2 regions of the Acidovorax sp. 1608163 genome follow, and region 1 is predicted to be linked to the other one. Evidence: riboswitches for the same ligand, from Rfam matches in the RefSeq annotation. Region 1 holds a riboswitch; the other holds the start of a gene.
The links. Region 1 has a riboswitch for cobalamin ahead of EAG14_RS08030 (TonB-dependent receptor domain-containing protein). Riboswitches for the same ligand answer to the same signal wherever they lie in the genome.

Region 1 (9,393 bases):
GTTGGCGGCGATGCGGTCGGTGTGCAGCTCGGGGTAGCCACCGGGCAGCCATACGGCGTCGCATGGGGGCAATGCAGCGTCATCCAATGGCGAGAAAAACACCACGCGCGCGCCCAGTTGCTCCAGCGTTTGCAGGTTGGCGGCGTAGGTAAAGCAAAACGCGGCATCGCGCCCCACGGCCACGGTGCGGCCCGCCAGCAAGGGCGGCACAGGCCGGATGTCGTCCGGTGCGGGGAAATCCACCGCCCAGCGCTGCAAGTCTTGCGCGGCCATCTGGCCCAGCGGGGTGGCGGCCAGTGCGTCGGCCGCAGCGTCCAGGCGCTGGGCGCTGTCGGCCAGCTCGTGCGCAGCCACCAGGCCCAGGTGGCGCTCAGGCAGCAAGGCCGCGCCTTTTTTGCCGGCGCCAGCAGGCTCTTCGCCATGGCTCACGCGCATCAACGCGCCCATCCAGTCGGCGCTGTCACGCAGGCCATCGCGCAGCATCTGCGCATGCCGCTCGCTGCCCACGCGGTTGGCCAGCACGCCGGCCCAGGGCATGTCTGCGCGGTAATGTTGCAGGCCAAAGGCCAGCGCGCCAAAGGTGCCCGCCATGGCCGATGCATCGACCACGGCCATCACGGGCACGCCAAAGCGCTGGGCCAGATCGGCCGCGCTGGGTGTGCCGTCGAACAGGCCCATCACGCCCTCGATGAGGATGAGGTCGTTGCTTTGCGCCGCTGCATGCAGGCGCTGGCGGCAATCGACCTCGCCGTTCATCCACAGGTCCAGCTGGTGCACCGGCTGGCCGCTGGCGAGCTGGTGCCAATGCGGGTCCAGAAAATCCGGCCCGCACTTGAACACCTGCACGCGCAAGCCCCGGCGCGTGTGCAGCCGCGCCAGCGCCGCCACCGCCGTGGTCTTGCCCTGCCCCGAGGCCGGGGCGGCAATCAACAAGGCGGGGCAGCGGGCAGCGGCTTGCGCCATGGCCTGCAAGGGGGCCGATGGGGTCACTGCGGTGCCCACTTCAGGCCCACAAACAGCGTGCGGCCTGGGGTGGCGTAGGTGCGAGCCAACTGATAGTCCTTGTCGGCCACGTTGTCCACGCGGGCCAGCAGGGTGTAGTCGCGCGCAATGCGAGTGCTGGCGTACAGGTTGACGAGGGTGTAGCCGCCCAGCACGTTGGTGTTGGCAATGGTGTCGTAGCGGCGGCCCGAGGCCTGCACTTCTGCCCCTAGCGTCCACCCAGCCACCACGGTATCGGCCCCGAAGGTGCCGTGGTGCTTGGCGCGGCGGGCCAGTTGCTTGCCGGTGTCCAGGTCACGCGGGCGCTGCAGGTCGAGCGAGCCGCGCAATTGCACGGGGCCCACGCGGTGCGATGCGGCCAGCGTCACGCCCTTGTATTCGGCACGGGCGGTGTTGGCGTAGCAGCCAAACGTGGAGGCGCAAGGCCCTGTACCTGCAAACGAAATCAGGTCACTTACCCGGTTGCGAAACGCCACGGCCGAGAAGGTGCTGCTGCCCTGGGCATAGCGCAGGCCGAGCTCGGCGTTGCGCGCGGTTTCAGGGCGCAGCGAGGCAACACCGTACTGGCTGAAGCGCTGGTACAGCGTGGGTGCGCGGAAAGCGGTGCCCACCGATGCCGTGGCGCGCCACTGCGGCGTGATGGCGTAACCATAGGCCACGCTGCCCGTGCCCTTGCCACCAAACTCGCTGTCCTCGTCGTGGCGCACGTTGACCTGCACCGTGTGCCCGCCCGCGTTGTAGCCATAGCCCAGTGCCACCCCGTTTTGCGAGCGATCGCGGTCGATGGGGTTGTTCTCCAGGTGGTCTTCACGGCGCTCCAGCGCGGCCGTGAGCTGGTGGGCGCCCTGGCGCCATTCGTTCTGGAACAGGTAGCCGCGCAGGCGCGTGTCCGACAGGTACACCGAGGGCTTGGTTTCGTATTCGTCGCGCGAATCGGTCACGCTGAACTTGGTCTTGTAAGCGCTGCTCCACTGCGCCTGCCAGTTCAGCCCCAGCGCGTGCATGGTGTGCAGGTTGCGGTCGTCATTGCCAAGGCCGCTGTCGTAGCCGCTGTTGGTGTCGCCCGCCATCAGCGTGCCTTCCAGGCGGTGCACTGCATTGAGCTGCACGCCCACGCGGGCATTGCCAGCGGTATTGCGGTAGCCATCCTTGTCAGGGTTCTGGCCGGCAATGGGGCGGGCGTTGAAACCGTCGCTCTCATCGCGCAGCAGGCCCAGGGCGTAATCGACCGTGCCACTGGCGCCGCTCACACCGGCTTCGAGCTTGGTGGTGCCCCGGTTGCCCACGCCCACAGAAACGAACGGCGCGAAGCCCTTTTCACCGCGCTTGGTAAAGATCTGGATCACACCGCCCAGGGCGTCAGAGCCATACACCGCGCCCGCAGGGCCACGCAGCACTTCGATGCGGTCAATGAGCCCGAGCGGAATGGCCTCCCACGCGGCGCCACCGGTGGCCTGGGAATCCATGCGCACCCCGTCGATGTACACCGCGGTAAAACGTGATTCGGCACCGCGCAGAAACAGGCTGGTCTGCGTGCCCGGGCCGCCATTGCGCGACATTTCCACCCCTGGCAGGCGGGCCAGCAAATCGCCCAGGCCGGTGGCGCCACTGCGCTCAATGCTGTCGCGGTCCACGATGGAGACATCGGCCACCAAATCGGACAGTGGCTGCTCAGTGCGCGTGGCGGCCACTACGGTTTCAGACAAAGAAGGTGCGCGCAGGTTTTGCGCCAGCACCGTGGTACCTGTGGTTTGGGCATGGGCAGGCACCGACAAGGTGCAAAGCCCAGTGGCGGCCAGGGCCATCAGGCCAGGGCGCAGCGACAACAGCGCCTGCTTGCGGGCGTGGGGGGTGGGGTACTTCATCGTGGGGGAACTCAATCAACAAACAACCCGTGCCGGCCTCCCCGCCAGCGTGTGGGTGATACGGCTGCGCAGCGACACCATGGGTCGCGCACAACCACCGTGTTGGCCGGTATCCGGGCTGGCGGAACACTCTCCAAGGCCTTCCCAGGGGCTTGTTCAAGGCCCCCAGTGGCGTGTGTGAATGGAGAGAGGATCAAGCGATCCGTCCGCTGACCGTTGCGGGGGCAGCGCAGGCCGGGCATGCCACCGTGGTGGTCGCCTTCCTGCTTCCCGTTGAACTGCAGCCTGTGAACCAAGCAGCGAGCACCAACTCGCGGATTTTAGGGCCTCTGCATCCCCCGCCTGGAACAGACGACCCTACAATCGAGAGCTGTATGGCAGAACCCTCCACCACCGATCAGATCGCCGAGCGTGTTGAGCGCCTTTTGGTACGCCACGCCGAGTTGCAACGCACCAATGCCTTGCTGGCCGATCAAGTCAGCGCCCTGACCCAGGAGCGCGATTCACTCAAATCCCGCCTGAACGCAGCGCGCGGCAGAATCGACGCCTTGCTGGAGCGCCTGCCTTCCAACACCGCGCCCGTCGCCCCCGCCCCCACCAAGGAAATCGAATGAAGCAAATCGAGGTGCAGATCCTGCAGCAAAGTTACCTGCTGGCCTGCCCCGAGGGGCAAGAATCGCGCCTGTTGGATGCCGTGGAGCGGGTCGACACCGCCATGACCCGCATCCGCGATGCCGGCAAAGTCCGCGCCCGCGAGCGCATCGCCGTGCTGGCTGCGCTGAACCTCGCTTTTGAAATCGCCGACCGCGATGCAGCGGCGGCCAAGGCAGCAGCACAGCCAGTGCACACCCCTGCCCCCACCCTGGCGGCCTCAGCCCCCAGCGATGAAGAAAACCAGCGCCTGCAAAGCTTGCTGGGCCGCCTGGACCAGGCGCTGGAGCAAGACGGCCAGCTGCTTTGACGGTGCTGGCTGCGGCCACCCCGGGCAGACTGCCCACGGTGTGTTTCGGCTTTTAGGCATATTTGCACGGGCCAGATGGCGGGCCCCGTAGCCGCCAGCCCAGAGAGCGCGCACATCGGCCACCGCGTTTGACCCAAGCGTGGCAAACCCTCCCCAAATACATCACCGCTTTGCCTGCAACCTCCAGGCCAAAGGCCTACAATGGCGAGGTCTGCGGTGCTGTCGGGCTTTATATTTCCTTGAACCAATGCTCCCTGAGCTCGGGCTTGGTAATTGCCTGGTGAGCGTGATCGTCTCGCGTCAGATGAACCCAACGTCAGGCTGCCCTCGCCCCCCTGAACCCCCGGTTCAGGATGCCGGTCCGGTGGCATTCGCAGACACCTTCTTCTTACGCTTGGCCCTCTCGGTGCGAAGCGCTGCCGAGCAGCAGCTCGGGCCCCACTCCAACACTTACGGTACCCCTCCCTTATGCTGGATCCTCTGCTGATTGTTGAGTTGGGCGTTCTGGGTTTGTGCACCGGCTTTCTGGCCGGGCTGCTGGGCATTGGCGGCGGCATGCTGCTAGTGCCATTTCTGACCTACATCCTGGGCACCAAGCAGGTGGGCCCAGATTTGGCCGTGAAGATGGCCATTGCCACATCGATGGCCACCATTGTGTTTACCTCTATTTCCAGCGTGCGTGCGCACCACAAGCGCGCAGCCGTGCGCTGGGACATCGTGACCAATCTAGCCCCTGGCATTGTGCTGGGCAGTTTGGTCGCCAGCCTGGGGGTCTTTGCTCTGCTCAAAGGCTCTTTTCTGGCCATCTTCTTTGGCCTGTTCGTCAGCTTTTCTGCCACGCAGATGTTTCTGGACAAGAAACCTGCCCCCACACGGCAAATGCCTGGCACGGCGGGCCAGATGGGTGCAGGCGGGGTGATTGGATTTTTGTCAGGCTTGGTTGGCGCGGGCGGCGGCTTTGTCAGTGTGCCGTTCATGACCTGGTGCAACGTGCCCATCCACAATGCGGTGGCCACCAGCGCTGCGCTGGGCTTTCCGATTGCCTTGGCCAACGTGATTGGCTATGTGCTGGGCGGCCAGTCAGTGGCCGATTTACCTGCAGGCTCGCTGGGCTATGTGTGGCTGCCAGCACTGGGCGTGATTGCCACCTGCAGCGTGCTGACCGCCCCATTGGGCGCGAAAGCAGCCCACAACTTGCCCGTGAAAAAGCTCAAGCGCGTGTTTGCCAGTCTGCTTTTTGCACTGGCGGCCTATATGTTCTGGAAAGGTGTGCTGGCGTCTTGAACCGCGCCAGGGCACCGCGTTGTGGGCAACTGCAACGCCGCCCAACAAGCATCAGGCCGCTGCCGCAACGCCCTGCTCTTGCATGCGCTGCGCCACCTTGCCGGGGTCGGCCAGCAGCAGGCGAAAGTCTTGCGCAGGCAACCCTGGCGCGCACAGGAATCCCTGGAAGTGGTCACACTGCATTTGCTGCAACATGGCTTTCTGGGCCACGGTCTCAACACCTTCGGCCACCACAGCGATGCGCAACGCGTGTCCCATGCTGATCACGGCACTCACGATGGCATGGTCACCATCATCGTCGGGCAAGCCGCGCACAAAAGACTGGTCCACCTTGAGCTTGTGGATGGGGAGTTTCTTCAGATAGCCCAGGCTGGAGTAGCCCGTCCCAAAGTCATCGATGGCCAGACTGACCCCCAGCTTGGCAAGCACCCCCAGGCGCTGCGCCATCTCCTGCGCGTCCTGCAGCAAAATGCTCTCCGTCAGCTCCAGCTCCAGCAAGGTCGGTGGCAATCCGTGGGCGGCCAGCAAAGAGACCAGTCGGCTCACGAAATCGGGCTGCAGAAACTCCAATGCCGACACATTCACCGAGACAACAATGGGGTTTCCGGACTGCATCCAGCCCGCAGCCTCCCGTATCGCCTGCTCCATCACCCAGGCCCCAGCGTGACGATATAGCCAGACTCTTCGGCCAGCGGAATGAACGCCCCCGGTGACACAGGACCCATTTCTGGATCCGTCCAACGGATCAGCGCCTCGGCTCCCGTGATGCTCCCCGTGGTTAGGCTGACCTGCGGCTGGTAGTGCACCGACATGTGGTTCAGGCCCAAGGCCTGGCGCATGGCATGCTCCAGCTTCATGCGGGAGAGCAGGTTGGCATTCATCTGCGGCTGGTAAAAGCCGTAGCTGCCCCGGCCACGTTCCTTGACGCGGTACATCGCCGTGTCGGCCTGCTTGATGAGGTCGTCCAGCGAAAGCCCATCGTGCGGGAACAACGCAATGCCAATGCTGCACTGGATAGAAAACCCCATGCCATCCAGCCCAAAGGGGCGCAGCATCTCGTCCAGAATGCGGCGCGACACCGCTTCTGCAACGGTGGCATCGCCGCTATGCAGGTAGATGACAAACTCGTCCCCCCCCAGTCGGCACAGCATGTCTGTTTGCCGAAGGCAGGTTTGCAAACGTTCGGCCACCAACTGCAGGACCCGATCGCCAAACGGGTGCCCGAGCGAGTCATTGATGATCTTGAAGCGGTCCAGGTCCAAAAACAAGATGGCAAAACTGCCGCCTTGTTGCTGTGCCGCGGCAATGGCCGCCTCCGCGCGCTGCGCCAGCAACAAGCGGTTGGGCAACCCCGTCAACACATCGCTGTAGGCAAGTTCCTCAATGCGTTTCTGTGCGGCGTGCTGCACCGTGAGATCGCGCATGAAGCCAATGCTCTGCATGACTTGCCCGCTCTCGTCGTGCAGGGCCACCCAGGACAACTGCACAGCGCAGTCGCTCCCCATCTGGCGCGGCATCCACAGCTCCCCCTCCCAAAACCCCGACGTCTTCCAGCCCTCGCCCACCCGCTCCATCAGCAGTGCATCCTCCAGAGGCCTGAACAGCGAGGCGGCCAACTGCCCCTCATAAAAGGGGGCGGCAGAGCCCATGAGTTTTTCGCAACCCGGGTTCATCCGCAAGATCCGATGCTGGCGATCGGCAATGAAGATAGCGTCCAGACTCGACTCGAACACCCTGGCTGCCAACCGAAGACTGGCTTGGGCTTCTGTCTGGCGCGTGATGTCACGGAATGAATAGACCCGCCCAACAGGCAAGCCACGGCTGAGCTGCGGGACAGACCGGCGCTCCAGTACCGTGCCAGCGCTCAGCTCCAGAATATCGGTGCTTTCTTGCATCGGGTCGGCCATGATGGCCGCCATCCGCTCAGAGTAGCCCTGCGGGTCGCGCACCTGATCTGCCATGTGGGCAAAAACGGCCGGGTCATCACGGCGGGTCAACATGTCTGGCGAGATGTGCCACAGCTTGACCAAACGCTGGTTGAAAGCCCGAATGCTGCCATCCATGGCACATACCAGCATCCCGTCTGCCGCAGAGTCCAGCGTCGCCCTCAACTCCGACAGCAAAGTCTCCAGCTCCAACTCGGTCGCTTGCTGTTGGCTGCGGTCCATCATCGCCAACAAGAATGCCGTGCCGCCCCCCGGCAATGGCACGCGGCGCAACTGCCGCTCCACCGCAATCAGCGCGCCATTGGCATGCAGCACACTGGTTTCAGAGTGGATGCCGTCCGCGATGGCATCCACAGGCTGTACCCAAAACACATGGTCTTGCGGGGTGGCAACGAAACCCAGCACAGATTGCCCCACCAGCTCCTGAACGGTACGCCCCAACAGCTTGGCTGCGGCCCCATTGGCTGCCAGAACTGCCAGAGACTTCTCATCCACCAGGCAGACAGCCTCCAGCATCGCATCCAGCCAAGGCTGCGGCAGTGGGTATGTCACAACGCCTGAACCTCTGCTTCGACGGAGTCTGGGCTGACTGCACGCTCAAAAAAGTAGCAGATGCGCTTGCGCGGGGAGAGGTAGTCCAGCGCATCGCGAGGCAACTGCGAAGGTTTCAGGCTGCGCCGGATGCCCAGTTCTGGCACCGTCTCCAAATCCAGGATCGGGGCTTCGTCCTTGGGAATGCGCGAGTCGTGCACGATCACCCGAGGACGCAGGGGCCGCGAAGAGTTGACCGATGCCACGATGGCATAACGGTCGTTGACCAACTGGACGATGGAGCCTGGGGGGTACACCCCCATCATGCGGATGAAGGCACCCAGCACCACCGAATCAAACCGCGCCTTGTGCTGTGCAAAGATCACAGACAAGGTTTCGTGGGGCGTAAGGCCCCCTCCTCCGATGGGGCTGCACATGCGGTCATAGTGATTGACCAGCGCCACCACCTGGCTGGATCGACTCAACTCTGCCGCGCCGCGACGCAAAGGAAAACCCGAGCCATCGACCATTTCATGGTGCTGCGCGATGGTGGCCAGCACCGGTTTGCCCCAACCCATGCGCGTGGCCAACGCTACCGAGGCGGCCACATGGCCCTCGTAGCGCGAGCGTTCAGCGAGGGTCATGGAAGAAGAGACATGGGCCAGCTGCAGCGGCATGCCCATTTTTCCGATGTCGTGCAGCAACGCGGCGACACCCAGGTCATGCAACTCGGCGCTTTTCATGCCCAGCGCTTTGCCCAGCAAAAGGCTGAGCACCATGACATTCACGGGATGCAGTGCGCCGGGCTCGCCAACGCCTTCTGAGAGCAGGCGAATGACCGAGTCGCTGCTTTCGAGCAACTCATCCACACACTCTGAAACCAGCGATACCCCCTCAGCTTGCGCAGCCTGGGGCTGGTCACTGACCAGTTTCTCCATCGCCATGTACTGGCGAGTGGCCAAGCGAAAGCGCTGATCGCAGGCCAACAAAGAAGCATTTTGGGCTGCCAGCAGCAGCCTGCGCCGCAACGCCAGGGCATTCTCGGCCCCGGCGGTCAATGAGGCAGAGGGTTGATCGGCAACAACGGGCTCCGGCGATGCGGGCTCTGGGCATGCTGACGGGGTTTCGGGTTCTGGCGGAATCACGCCATGGCGAAACTCTGGATCGCTTTTCTTGGGCAGCACCTTGATTTGGGTGAGTCCCAACTCGCGCAGGGTTGCGATCTGCTCCGCGGAACCCACCCTGAAATTGCTGACGGGAAACGGATGCTGCATCCAACTCAAATCCAGCTGGATATACATGCCAATTCGCAACTGGCTGATATCGATAAGAACTGAGGTATTCACAGCGCAATAGGTGACAGTGGGGAAATGTAACAATGCCGCGACAATTGTTAAGCCCATTATCACCAGTTCTGATGGCCGCCTGAGCAAGGCGTTTACCCCCTATTTCCAGCAGTGCTTTTCTGGAAAAGAGGTCGAAATCAGACGCGAAAGCCGCAAAACCATGTGCCCAGCGGGGGCCCTCTCAGCGCACCGCTCGCCAGACGCAGAAAAATGGCTGCCTAGCAAAGGTGGATCGGCAACTCCAGCAAGATGTAAAAGCTGGCAGAGTGTGGTGAAATTGTCAAAAAGCGACCGACTGATCGCGGGCCATGCAAGCCAAAGCAGTCGGCAGACTCTTTGAACAGGTTCTTAGCAAGCAAGGCCAAGCGCCTGGCTCAACGGCACCACAGTGAAGGCTTGTACACCAAGTCCATCCACAGCGCCCACACCGCAACGCCGCACAATAGGGCGCCACTGAT
Region 2 (9,393 bases), 2.0 Mb from region 1:
CCAACACAATTTCCAGAAAACTCACAGCTTGAGGGGGCTGCCTGACACGTTTGCGCGCCGGGAGGGGGCGCACCGTGACACCCGATCCATCCCGTTGATTGCCCGGTTTCCATGCGCATTTCGCCTGCCGTTGCGGCGGCACAGACTTGGTGCGCGTTGGCCTACCGGGCTGGATGTGATGGGTCCTGCAGGGCTTTCTGAGATCCCGTTTACCGTTCTCCTAGGAAAAAAATGAAAACTCTTGCGCACTTTCGCCCCCGTTTGCTGTGGGTGCTGACGCTGAGCGCGGCTCTGACGGGCTGCGCCAGCATGCAAAGCCATGACAAGCTGGCCACCGATGTGCAGTCGGCCGGTCGCACGGGCGGCATTCCAGCCGCGTTGCAGCAACTGGAGGCATCTGCCAAGAGCGAGGACGACAAGACCGCGCTGCTCTACAACCTGGAACGCGGCGAATTGCTGCGCATGGACCGCCGCTACCAGGACAGCACCAACGCTTTCTTGCTGGCAGACATCAAGGTCAAAGAATGGGAAGAAACCGCCAAAACCAACCCTTCCAAGCTGATGGGCACCGTGGGTGCCGCCCTGATCAGCGAGCGGCTCAAGAACTATGAAGGCCAGGATTACGAAAAGGTGTGGCTCACCACCCGCCTGGCCTTGAACCGCGTGGCCGTGGGCGACTTTGAAAACGCCCGGGTCGATATCAAGCGCACGCACGAGCGCGAGGCCATCATTGCCGAGTTCCGCTCCAAGGAAACCCTGGCGGCGGAAGAAGAAGCCAAGTCCAAAGGCGCCGCTGCAGGCGGCAAGGAACTCAACGGTTACCCCGTTGAAACCCTCAACGACCCCGAAGTGCTGGCGCTGAAGAACGGCTACCAGAACGCCCTGAGCCACTACCTGGCAGGCTTCATGTACGAAGTGCTGGGCGAGTCTGGCCTGGCCGCCCCTGGCTACCGCAAAGCCATTGAACTCAAGCCTGAAACGGGGGTGCTGGAAGAGGGTCTGCGCGGCCTGGACAACCGTACCAGCTTCACCTGGAAGCGCCGCCAACGCATGACGGATGTGCTGTTCGTGGTCGAAGCCGGTGACGCGCCTGCGCGCAAGCCCAAGGCCTTCACCATTCCCGTGCCCACGGGCCGTGGCATGGTCACCGCCAGCATCTCTTACCCCATCATCGAGCCCTCCACTGACCCGCTGCTCACTACGCTGTCGGCCGCAGGTACCAACCTGAAGCTGGAAAAGGTGGTGGACGTGAACGTGATGGCCCGTCGCGCCCTCAAGGACGAAATGCCCGGCATGGTGCTGCGTGGTGTGACCCGCGCTGTGGCCAAAGGCGTAGTGCAAAACGAGCTGCAAAAGCGCGGTGGCCTGGTGGGTGGCCTGATTGGTGCGGTGGCCTCTGCCGCCACCGAAGTGGCCGATGACCGCCTGTGGCGCATGTTGCCGGGCCGGGTCTATATTGCCCGTGGCTACCTGCCTCCAGGTGAGCATGTGGTCAGCGTCAATGGCCGCGCCTTGCCCGATCCGATCAGGATCGACGGCCAGTACGCCCTGGTGCCCTTGCGCTTGTACGAAAACACAGTGCTGATGGGCGATGTGGCCAGCCTGGGCAAGCTCGCTCCTGCAGGCTCTGTGCCTGTGGAAGCCGCCGCCCCTGCGGCCAAGCCCGCCGCTCGCACCGCCACGCGCACCACGACCAGCAAGCCTGTGGCCAAGTCCCCCACGGCTGCCCCGATACCTGCCGCTAAAAACTGAGCGCATCCCGCCCAGACCATCGGCCCATTTCACGATTTGCCTGAAGGAGTCTTTTGAATGACCAACCGCATCATCCTGAGCGCCATCTGCGCCGCCTGCGTGGGTTTGGCTGGCGCTGCCAGCGCCCAACAACACGACCCTGCCACGCCGCTCGCTGTGGCTTCCAAAGTGGCCTTGCGCGGTGAAGCCAACGGCATCGCTGTGCGCGAGATGCGCCTGGTGCGCAAGAACGACATCCTGGCGGTGCAGGCCGACCTGTCCAGCTCGGTGCGCAGCGACCGCACGCTGTTCTACCGCTTCAAGTGGCTGGACAACGTGGGCAACCAGGTGGGCGATGGTGAGTCGTGGAAGCAGCTCACCGTGCTGGGCCTGGGCCAGCAAACCATCAAAAGCGTAGCCCCCACCGCAGCTGCGGTGGACATGCGCCTTGAAATGAATGTCGAACCGCGCTGATGCGCGGACCGCACAACGCATTGACCGTTTTGTAGAGAGAGAAAACCATGCAACGCAATTTCCAGCGCACTGCGCTCATCGTGGCCTTTGCGGCCAGCACGCTGGCCCTGTCGGCCTGCCAGAACCTGTCCTCCCCCACCGTGCGTTTTGACCGCCAGGTCAACTACGGCGACGCCAAGGGCGTGGAACTGGTGACCAATGAATTCGGCTCGTCCGACCTGCAGATGATTGCCGAGAAGATGACCGGCAGCCTGCTGGAAACCGGCATCTTCCAGGGTCGCCCCACGGTGACCATTTCCACCGTCAAGAACAAGACCAGCGAGTACATCGACACCACCAATGTGATGAACTCGATCCAGACCGCGTTGGTCAAGTCGGGCAAGGTGCGCTTCACGCGCTCCATCAACGAAATGCAGCAGGGCGTGGACGAACTGCAGCGCCAGAACCAGAGCGGCCTGTACAAGCAGAACACCACGGCCAAGGTCGGCCAGATGACGGCGGCCAAGTACCAGCTCGAAGGCGAGCTGACCAGCATCGTCAAGCAGAACAACAACACCAAGGACGTGTTCTACAAGTTCACGCTGAAGATGTTTGACGTGCAGGAAGGCACGATCGAATGGCAGGACGAAAAAGAGATTCGCAAAACGAGCAAGAAGTAAAGAACCCCCTGAGCGGCTTTGCCGCTTCCCCCTTTCTCTCGCGCTTGGCGCGGGAAGGGGGACGCCGCCAGCGCGGCGGGGCGGCCCTTGCGCGGCGGCCACTGGTATCGACCGCGCCAGTATCGGACGATGTGCGTTTTGGATTGCACTGCGTCTGATTCATCCCTGAATTCCCGTCAGCTCACAAGGAGCACACCATGCAACGCAGAACCACTTTGCACACGGCACTGGCCGTGATCGCCGCCACCACGCTGGCCTGGGGCGGCAGCGCCCAGGCGCAGAATGCGGCCCCCAAGATTGCTGTGACCGACTTGGCTTATGCCCAGCGCGTGTCCGAGTATTTTGTGGCGGGCGCCTACCAGCGCAGCGCCCAGATGAGTGCGCGCAGCAGCCAGGGCGGCAGCCACAGCCATGGGGCATATGGTGGCGGTGGCTCGTACTCTGGCAGCCAGTCAGTGCAGGCGTCCGAGCAGGCCAGTGGCACCTATGTGGCGGGCAGCTACAGCTACATCGAGCAGCGCGAGCTGGGCGGCTACACCAACGACATCAAGGGCGCTTTGCTGCAAGGCACCTACTTCCGCCTGGTGCAGGGCAAGGGCTTTGACGCCGGTGCGCCCCAGGCCTCCAAGGCCGAGCAGGTGCTCAACCAAGTGCAGGGCGGCAAGATGGCCACGCCCAAGGCACAGCCCCAGGTGACCGATGTGATCGCCCGCATCAAGAAGGGCGAATTCAACGGCGCCGACTACGTGCTGTTCGGCGTGGTCTCCAGCATCGATTTCACCGATGCCCTGTCGCCCCTGCAAGGCAGCAGCAGCGCCACACGCCAGTACGGCCTGCAGTTGCTGGCCGACTTTTCTCTGATCAACACCCGCACCTATGAAATCAAGGCAGCGTTCTCGGCCCAGGGCCAGGGCAACGACACCAAGATTTTGTCCACGCGTGGCGACATTGCCCCACCCAACCGTGCCAAGGTGATCCGCGAAACCTCGCAAAGTCTGGCCCAAGACGTGTACGTGCAACTGGCCACCCAACTGGGCTACACCGATGCGCACTTGTCCCGTGGCGTGCGGCCTCCACAGCCGATGGCCTACCCTGCAGACGGCGGCCAACCCCAGCCGATGCCTGTCCCGCAGCAGCCTGATCAGGTCATCATCCTAAAGTGATGCCGGGCACTGCGTGGCGATGAACGCCATGGCGCCCTCGCTGCGCCAGCGCACCGTGAAGGCCAGCCTTGCGCTGGCCTTTTTTGCGTGCGCTGTCGCGGGTTTGCCCGGCTGCGCTGCACCGCGGACGCCTGCGCCTGCAGAGACCGCTGAAGGGCAGGGCGCCGTGCGATTTATGCCCCTGCGGCTCAGTGGGATCAGTGTGGGTGAGGGCCCAGCGCAAGCGCTGTGGGCGCTGCAGCGCGGTACCCTGGCGCCGCCCTTGCGCTACCGCGTGGTGGTGATTCCGGGCTCTGGCTGCGCGGGCATGGGCCCCTTGGCAGACCGCTACTTCAGGGGCCTGCTGCATGCCCAGGTGACGGTGCTGCACAAGCCCGGCGTGCATCCTCAGGACACCACCGCACCTGCCGATTGCCCGCCCCATTTTGTGCGGACGGACAGCCTCTCCCACTGGGCGGTCAACGCCCGGGCTGCGCTGGAGCAGATCGTCGCCATGCCGCCACCTGCCCGTGTGGATGGTCCGCCGCAGCCCCTGCTGCTCGTCGGGATCTCCGAGGGGGTGGAACTCCTGCCCACCTTGGCGGCGGCTGCCGGGCCTGGACTGGCGGGCATGGTGATGGTTTCTGGCAGTGGCCTGGACCCGCGCGAAGCCGGGCGGCTTCAGGCACTGCGCACGGGCCACAGTGCCGATTGGGACGCCTTGGACCGCATGCAGGCCAGCACAGCCCCAGACTCCATCGTGCACCAAGGCCGCAGCCTGCGCTACTGGCGAGACCTGTGGCACTGGTCTGTGCAGCAGCCCCTCGTTGACGGACCCTGGCCGCTGCTGCAGGTGTGGGGTGAGAGGGACGAGCTTGTGCCTGCGGCTGCGTACCGGCAATTTGCCCGGGTTGCCCAGGGTCGTACAGCGCCATACTGCATGCGCAGCTTGGCGGGGGCCAACCACGGCCTGCAGACGCCAGACACAGATGGCGTGCAAGGGGTGTGGTATGGGCTGGAGCAATGGGCCCGCACGCCAGGCCAGGGGTTGTGCTGACGGCTGCAGGTGCCCTGACGGTGCCGTGCCCTATACTCGCCCCCGTTGGTGCTCGTGCCGTCATTGCGACGGCACAGTTAAACGGGAATCGGGAGAGCGCGGCCCACCACGAGTCGCCCTTAACCTGAGCTGCCCCCGCAACGGTAAGCGAGAGAAAGCACCGCTTTCAGCCTGCGTCACATGTCCACTGGGTCTTCATGGCCTGGGAAGGATTCACAGGAACACCTCGCCAGCCCGGAGACCGGCCGACAAGCGGGTGAGCCACGTGCCCACCCATGTCACAGAACCTGCGGGGAAGCAGGGGGTCTGGGTGCATCCGGGTTTTGTCCATGGTTTCTGATTTGATGTTGGCCTGCGTGCCAGCGGCGCGGCGTTTGGCGTGCCATCCCTCTCCCTTGCGGACAGGGTGGGCCTCCTTGTGCCTGCGCCAGCCATGACGGTCGGCACCGTCTGGTTTGTGGGCGCGGGCCCAGGTGATCCGGAGCTCATCACCGTCAAAGGCCGCTCGCTCATCGAGCGTGCTGGCGCCATCCTGTTTGCTGGCTCGCTGGTCAACGAGGCCGTGACCCGCTGGGCACCGCCGGGCTGCAGCATTGCCGACAGCAAAGACATGACGCTGGAGCAGATGGCCGCTTGGCTCATTGCCCAGGCGCAGCAGCACGCGGTAGTCATCCGCTTGCAGACCGGCGACCCGGCGCTGTACGGCGCATTGATCGAAGTGGTGCAGCCATTGGATGCCGCAGGCGTGCCCGTGCGCGTGGTGCCGGGTGTGTCATCGGCCATGGCGTCGGCAGCGGCGGCGGTGGAGAGCTTCACGCTGCCCGAGGTCACGCAAAGCGTGATCTTCACCCGCGTGGAAGGCCGCACGCCCATGCCTGAAGGCGAGTCGCTGGCCGAGCTGGCGCGCCACCACTGCACGCTGTGCATCTTCTTGTCCATCACCCTGCTGCACAAGGTGCAAGAGCAGCTGCGCGCCGCCGGCTGGGCCGAGGACGCCCCCATGCTGGTGGTGCACAAGGCCAGCTGGCCGGGTGAGGAACTCATCATCCGCGGCACGCTGGCAGACATTCGCCAGCGCTGCCGCGACGCCAAGGTGGTCAGCCAGGCCATGGTGATTGCCAGCCCCAACCTGGGCGCACGCCACTGGCCCACGCTGGCCAAGTCCAAGCTGTACGACGCCAGCTTCACCCACCGCTTTCGCAAGGCCAGCGTGCCTGCCACGCCCACGGAGACCTCTTGATGCACACCCCAGCCACGCCCCACGGTATACACCTCGGCGCACGCCACGACGACACCATCCTGCTCATCGGCCACGGCTCACGCGAGAGCGAGGGCAACGACGAAATCCACCGTTTTGTGGCCCAGTGGCGCGCGCGCCAGCCGGGCTGGAACATTGAGGTGTGTTTCATCGAATTTGCCGCCCCCAGCCTGCACGACGGCTTGCAGCAAGCCGGGCGCAACGCCCGCCGCGTGCTGGTGCTGCCCCTCATCCTGAATGCGGCGGGCCACGTGAAGATGGAGATCCCTGAGGCCATCGAGCACGCGCGCGAGCATCGCCCAGGCACCGAGTTTTTGTACGGCCCACACCTTACGGCTTGTGATCCCATTTTGGCGGTGCTGCGCCGCAATTTGCGCCAGTGCATGGGCCAGCTCGATATGCCCGACCCCACCACCACGGGCGTGGTGCTGCTGGGGCGCGGCTCGTCAGACCGCCAGGCCAATGGCGATGTCGCCAAGATGGCCCGCTGGCTGATGGAAGAGACCGACCACGAGCTGGTGGACCTGGCCTTCACCGGCATCACCTGGCCGCGCCTGGAGCGCGCGGTGCAGCGCCAGGTGCTGCTGGGCATGAAGCAGGTGGTGGTGCTGCCGTATTACCTGTTCACCGGCACGCTCATGCAGCGCATTGCCCGCCAGGTGGAGCACCTGCGCCAGCAGTACCCCCAGGTGCGGTTTGCGCAGGCCTCGTACTTCGGGTTTGAGAAAGAAATCTTCGCCCTGCTGGAGCAGCGTGTGGCCGACCTGCGTGCGGGCGTGCCCGACAGCAAATTGCCCTGCGACGGTTGCAAGTACCGCGAGATTGCCCACGACATGGGCCACGGTCACAGCCATGAGCACACCCATGCTCCGGCTGCAGAGGCCGTAGTGCATCTGCACGAAAACGATCACCACCATCATCACCATCACGAGGTGCAGCCCGCATGAGCACCGTCAACACCGTCACCGAGCAGCTCACCCGCGCGGGGCAGGCCATTGAGCACGACAGCTTCTCCATCATCGATGCGGAGGTGCAGGGCCACGATTACACGGCCGAGCAGTGGCCCATCGTGCGCCGCATGATCCATGCCAATGCTGACTTCGAGTTCAACGGCCTGACCGACTTTCACCTGAACGCCGTGGAGGCGGGGATCACCGCCATGCTGCGTGGGGGAACGCCCGTGGTGGCCGATGTGGAGATGATCTGCTCGGGCCTGTCACAGCCGCGGTTGGCGCACTTTGGCATGTACACGCACCAGTTCATATCAGATGCGGACGTGATTGCGCAAGCCCAGCAGCAAGACACCACCCGCGCAGTGCAGGCCATGCGCAAGGCGCACCAGCGGGGCTTGCTCGACGGGGCCATCGTGGGCATCGGCAACGCCCCCACGGCGCTGATCGAGTTGGCCCGGCTGATCGCCGAAGAGTGCGTGCGCCCGGCATTGGTGGTGGGTATGCCCGTGGGCTTTGTGTCCGCGGCCGAGTCCAAAGACCTGATTGCCAGCCAGCACGAAGTGCCATGGATCGTGATCCGTGGGCGCAAGGGGGGCTCCACCTTGGTGGTGGCCGCCTTGCATGCGCTACTGGCGTTGGCCGAGGCGCGGCAAAAGCACCTGATGGGCATTGCAGCCCAGGGCTGACACCGCCATGATGGAAAAAACCGTTCGCCGTGGCACGCGCACCGGGTTCACCACTGGGGCCTGCTCTGCCGCCGCCGCCGCCGCCGCCGTGCAGGGCTTGGTGCATGGCACGGTGCCCGATGCGGTGGACTGCCTGCTGCCCAACGGCGACACGGTGCGCTTTGCAGTGAACGATGGGCGTTGCGATGCGAGCACCCTCAGTGCCACCGCCCATGCCATGGTCATCAAGGATGCGGGCGACGACCCCGACTGCACCGACAAGGCCCACCTCACCGCCGATGTGCGTGTGCTGCCCAGCGAGGCCGGTGTGGTGCGCCTGTGTGGCGGCTTTGGTGTGGGCACCGTCACCATGGCTGGGCTGGGGCTGGAAGTGGGCGGCCCCGCCATCAACCCCGTGCCCCGCCGCAATATCGAAGACAACGTGCGCGCCGCAGGTGCAACGTTGCTGGCCCATGCGGGGCTGGAGGTCACCATCTCCGTGCCGCAAGGCGTGGACATGGCCAAGAAGACACTCAATGCGCGCCTGGGGATTCTGGGTGGCATCTCCATCCTCGGCACCACCGGCATCGTCAAGCCGTATTCCACCTCCGCCTACCGCGCCAGCGTGGTGCAGGGCGTGCAAGTGGCGGCCACGCTGGGCCACGGTGTGGTGGTGCTCACCACCGGTGGCCGCACCGAGCAGTTTGCGATGAAGGAGCGCGCTGGCCTGCCCCCCGCCTGCTTTGTGCAGATGGGCGACTTTTTGCGCTATGCGCTTGATGAAGCTGTGGCCCAAGGCCTCGCCGAAGTCGTCATTGGCGGCATGGTGGGCAAGCTCACCAAAATCGCCCAGGGTGAAACCATCACCCACGCTAACCGCGCCGAGGTGGACACCGAGCTGCTCGCGCAACTGGCTGCAGGCATTGGTGCCCCGCCCGAGGTGTGCGCCGAGATTGCTGCTGCTGAAACCGCCCGTTTTGCCGCCGAGCGCATGCAGGCCCTGGGCTTGGCCACGGCCTTTCACGAAGCGCTGGCCCGGGCCGTGGTGCACACGCTCATGGCCCCTGACCGCTACGGTGGCAAGTTCCGCCTGCAGGTGCTGGTGTGTGACTTCGATGGCCTGAAGATGGCCGAAGCCGATTCTTCCATTTCACAACCCACATGACCGACCCCCAACCTTGCCGAGTGATCGGCGTGCTCGACGATGGCGCCGCCAGCCTCAGCCCCACAGCCCTGGCCCTGCTGCGCCGGGCCGACTGGGTCATTGGCGGTGCCCGCACGCTGGCGCTGCTGGACGACGACATCGCCCCCCATGCCCAGCGCCGCGATCTGACGGGCCAGCTCAGCGCCGTGCCCGGCTGGATAGCTGCCGCGCGCGACGCAGGCCAGACCAGCGTGGTGCTGGCCACGGGCGACCCGCTGTGCCACGGCATTGCCAGCTACCTCGCCTCGCG

Region 2: another riboswitch for cobalamin. It lies ahead of cobM (precorrin-4 C(11)-methyltransferase); the one in region 1 lies ahead of EAG14_RS08030 (TonB-dependent receptor domain-containing protein).

Annotation. Positions count from the first base shown of each region.
Region 1 is NZ_CP033069.1:1,774,565-1,783,957, reverse strand. It holds gene EAG14_RS08035 (cobyrinate a,c-diamide synthase) at 1-963, opposite strand, end outside; gene EAG14_RS08030 (TonB-dependent receptor domain-containing protein) at 987-2,867, opposite strand; cobalamin riboswitch at 2,954-3,193, opposite strand; gene EAG14_RS08025 (DUF904 domain-containing protein) at 3,242-3,481, shown strand; gene EAG14_RS08020 (cell division protein ZapA) at 3,478-3,828, shown strand; gene EAG14_RS08015 (sulfite exporter TauE/SafE family protein) at 4,297-5,112, shown strand; partial or broken gene EAG14_RS08010 (putative bifunctional diguanylate cyclase/phosphodiesterase) at 5,164-7,574, opposite strand; gene EAG14_RS08005 (HD-GYP domain-containing protein) at 7,607-8,890, opposite strand; gene EAG14_RS08000 (sulfite exporter TauE/SafE family protein) at 9,310-9,393, opposite strand, start outside.
Region 2 is NZ_CP033069.1:4,870,057-4,879,449, reverse strand. It holds gene EAG14_RS21825 (COG3014 family protein) at 232-1,752, shown strand; gene EAG14_RS21820 (YcfL family protein) at 1,810-2,205, shown strand; gene lpoB (penicillin-binding protein activator LpoB) at 2,253-2,864, shown strand; gene EAG14_RS21805 (hypothetical protein) at 3,062-4,027, shown strand; gene EAG14_RS21800 (alpha/beta hydrolase) at 4,047-5,063, shown strand; cobalamin riboswitch at 5,093-5,328, shown strand; gene cobM (precorrin-4 C(11)-methyltransferase) at 5,497-6,303, shown strand; gene EAG14_RS21790 (sirohydrochlorin chelatase) at 6,303-7,268, shown strand; gene EAG14_RS21785 (precorrin-8X methylmutase) at 7,265-7,960, shown strand; gene EAG14_RS21780 (cobalt-precorrin-5B (C(1))-methyltransferase) at 7,968-9,104, shown strand; gene cbiE (precorrin-6y C5,15-methyltransferase (decarboxylating) subunit CbiE) at 9,101-9,393, shown strand, end outside.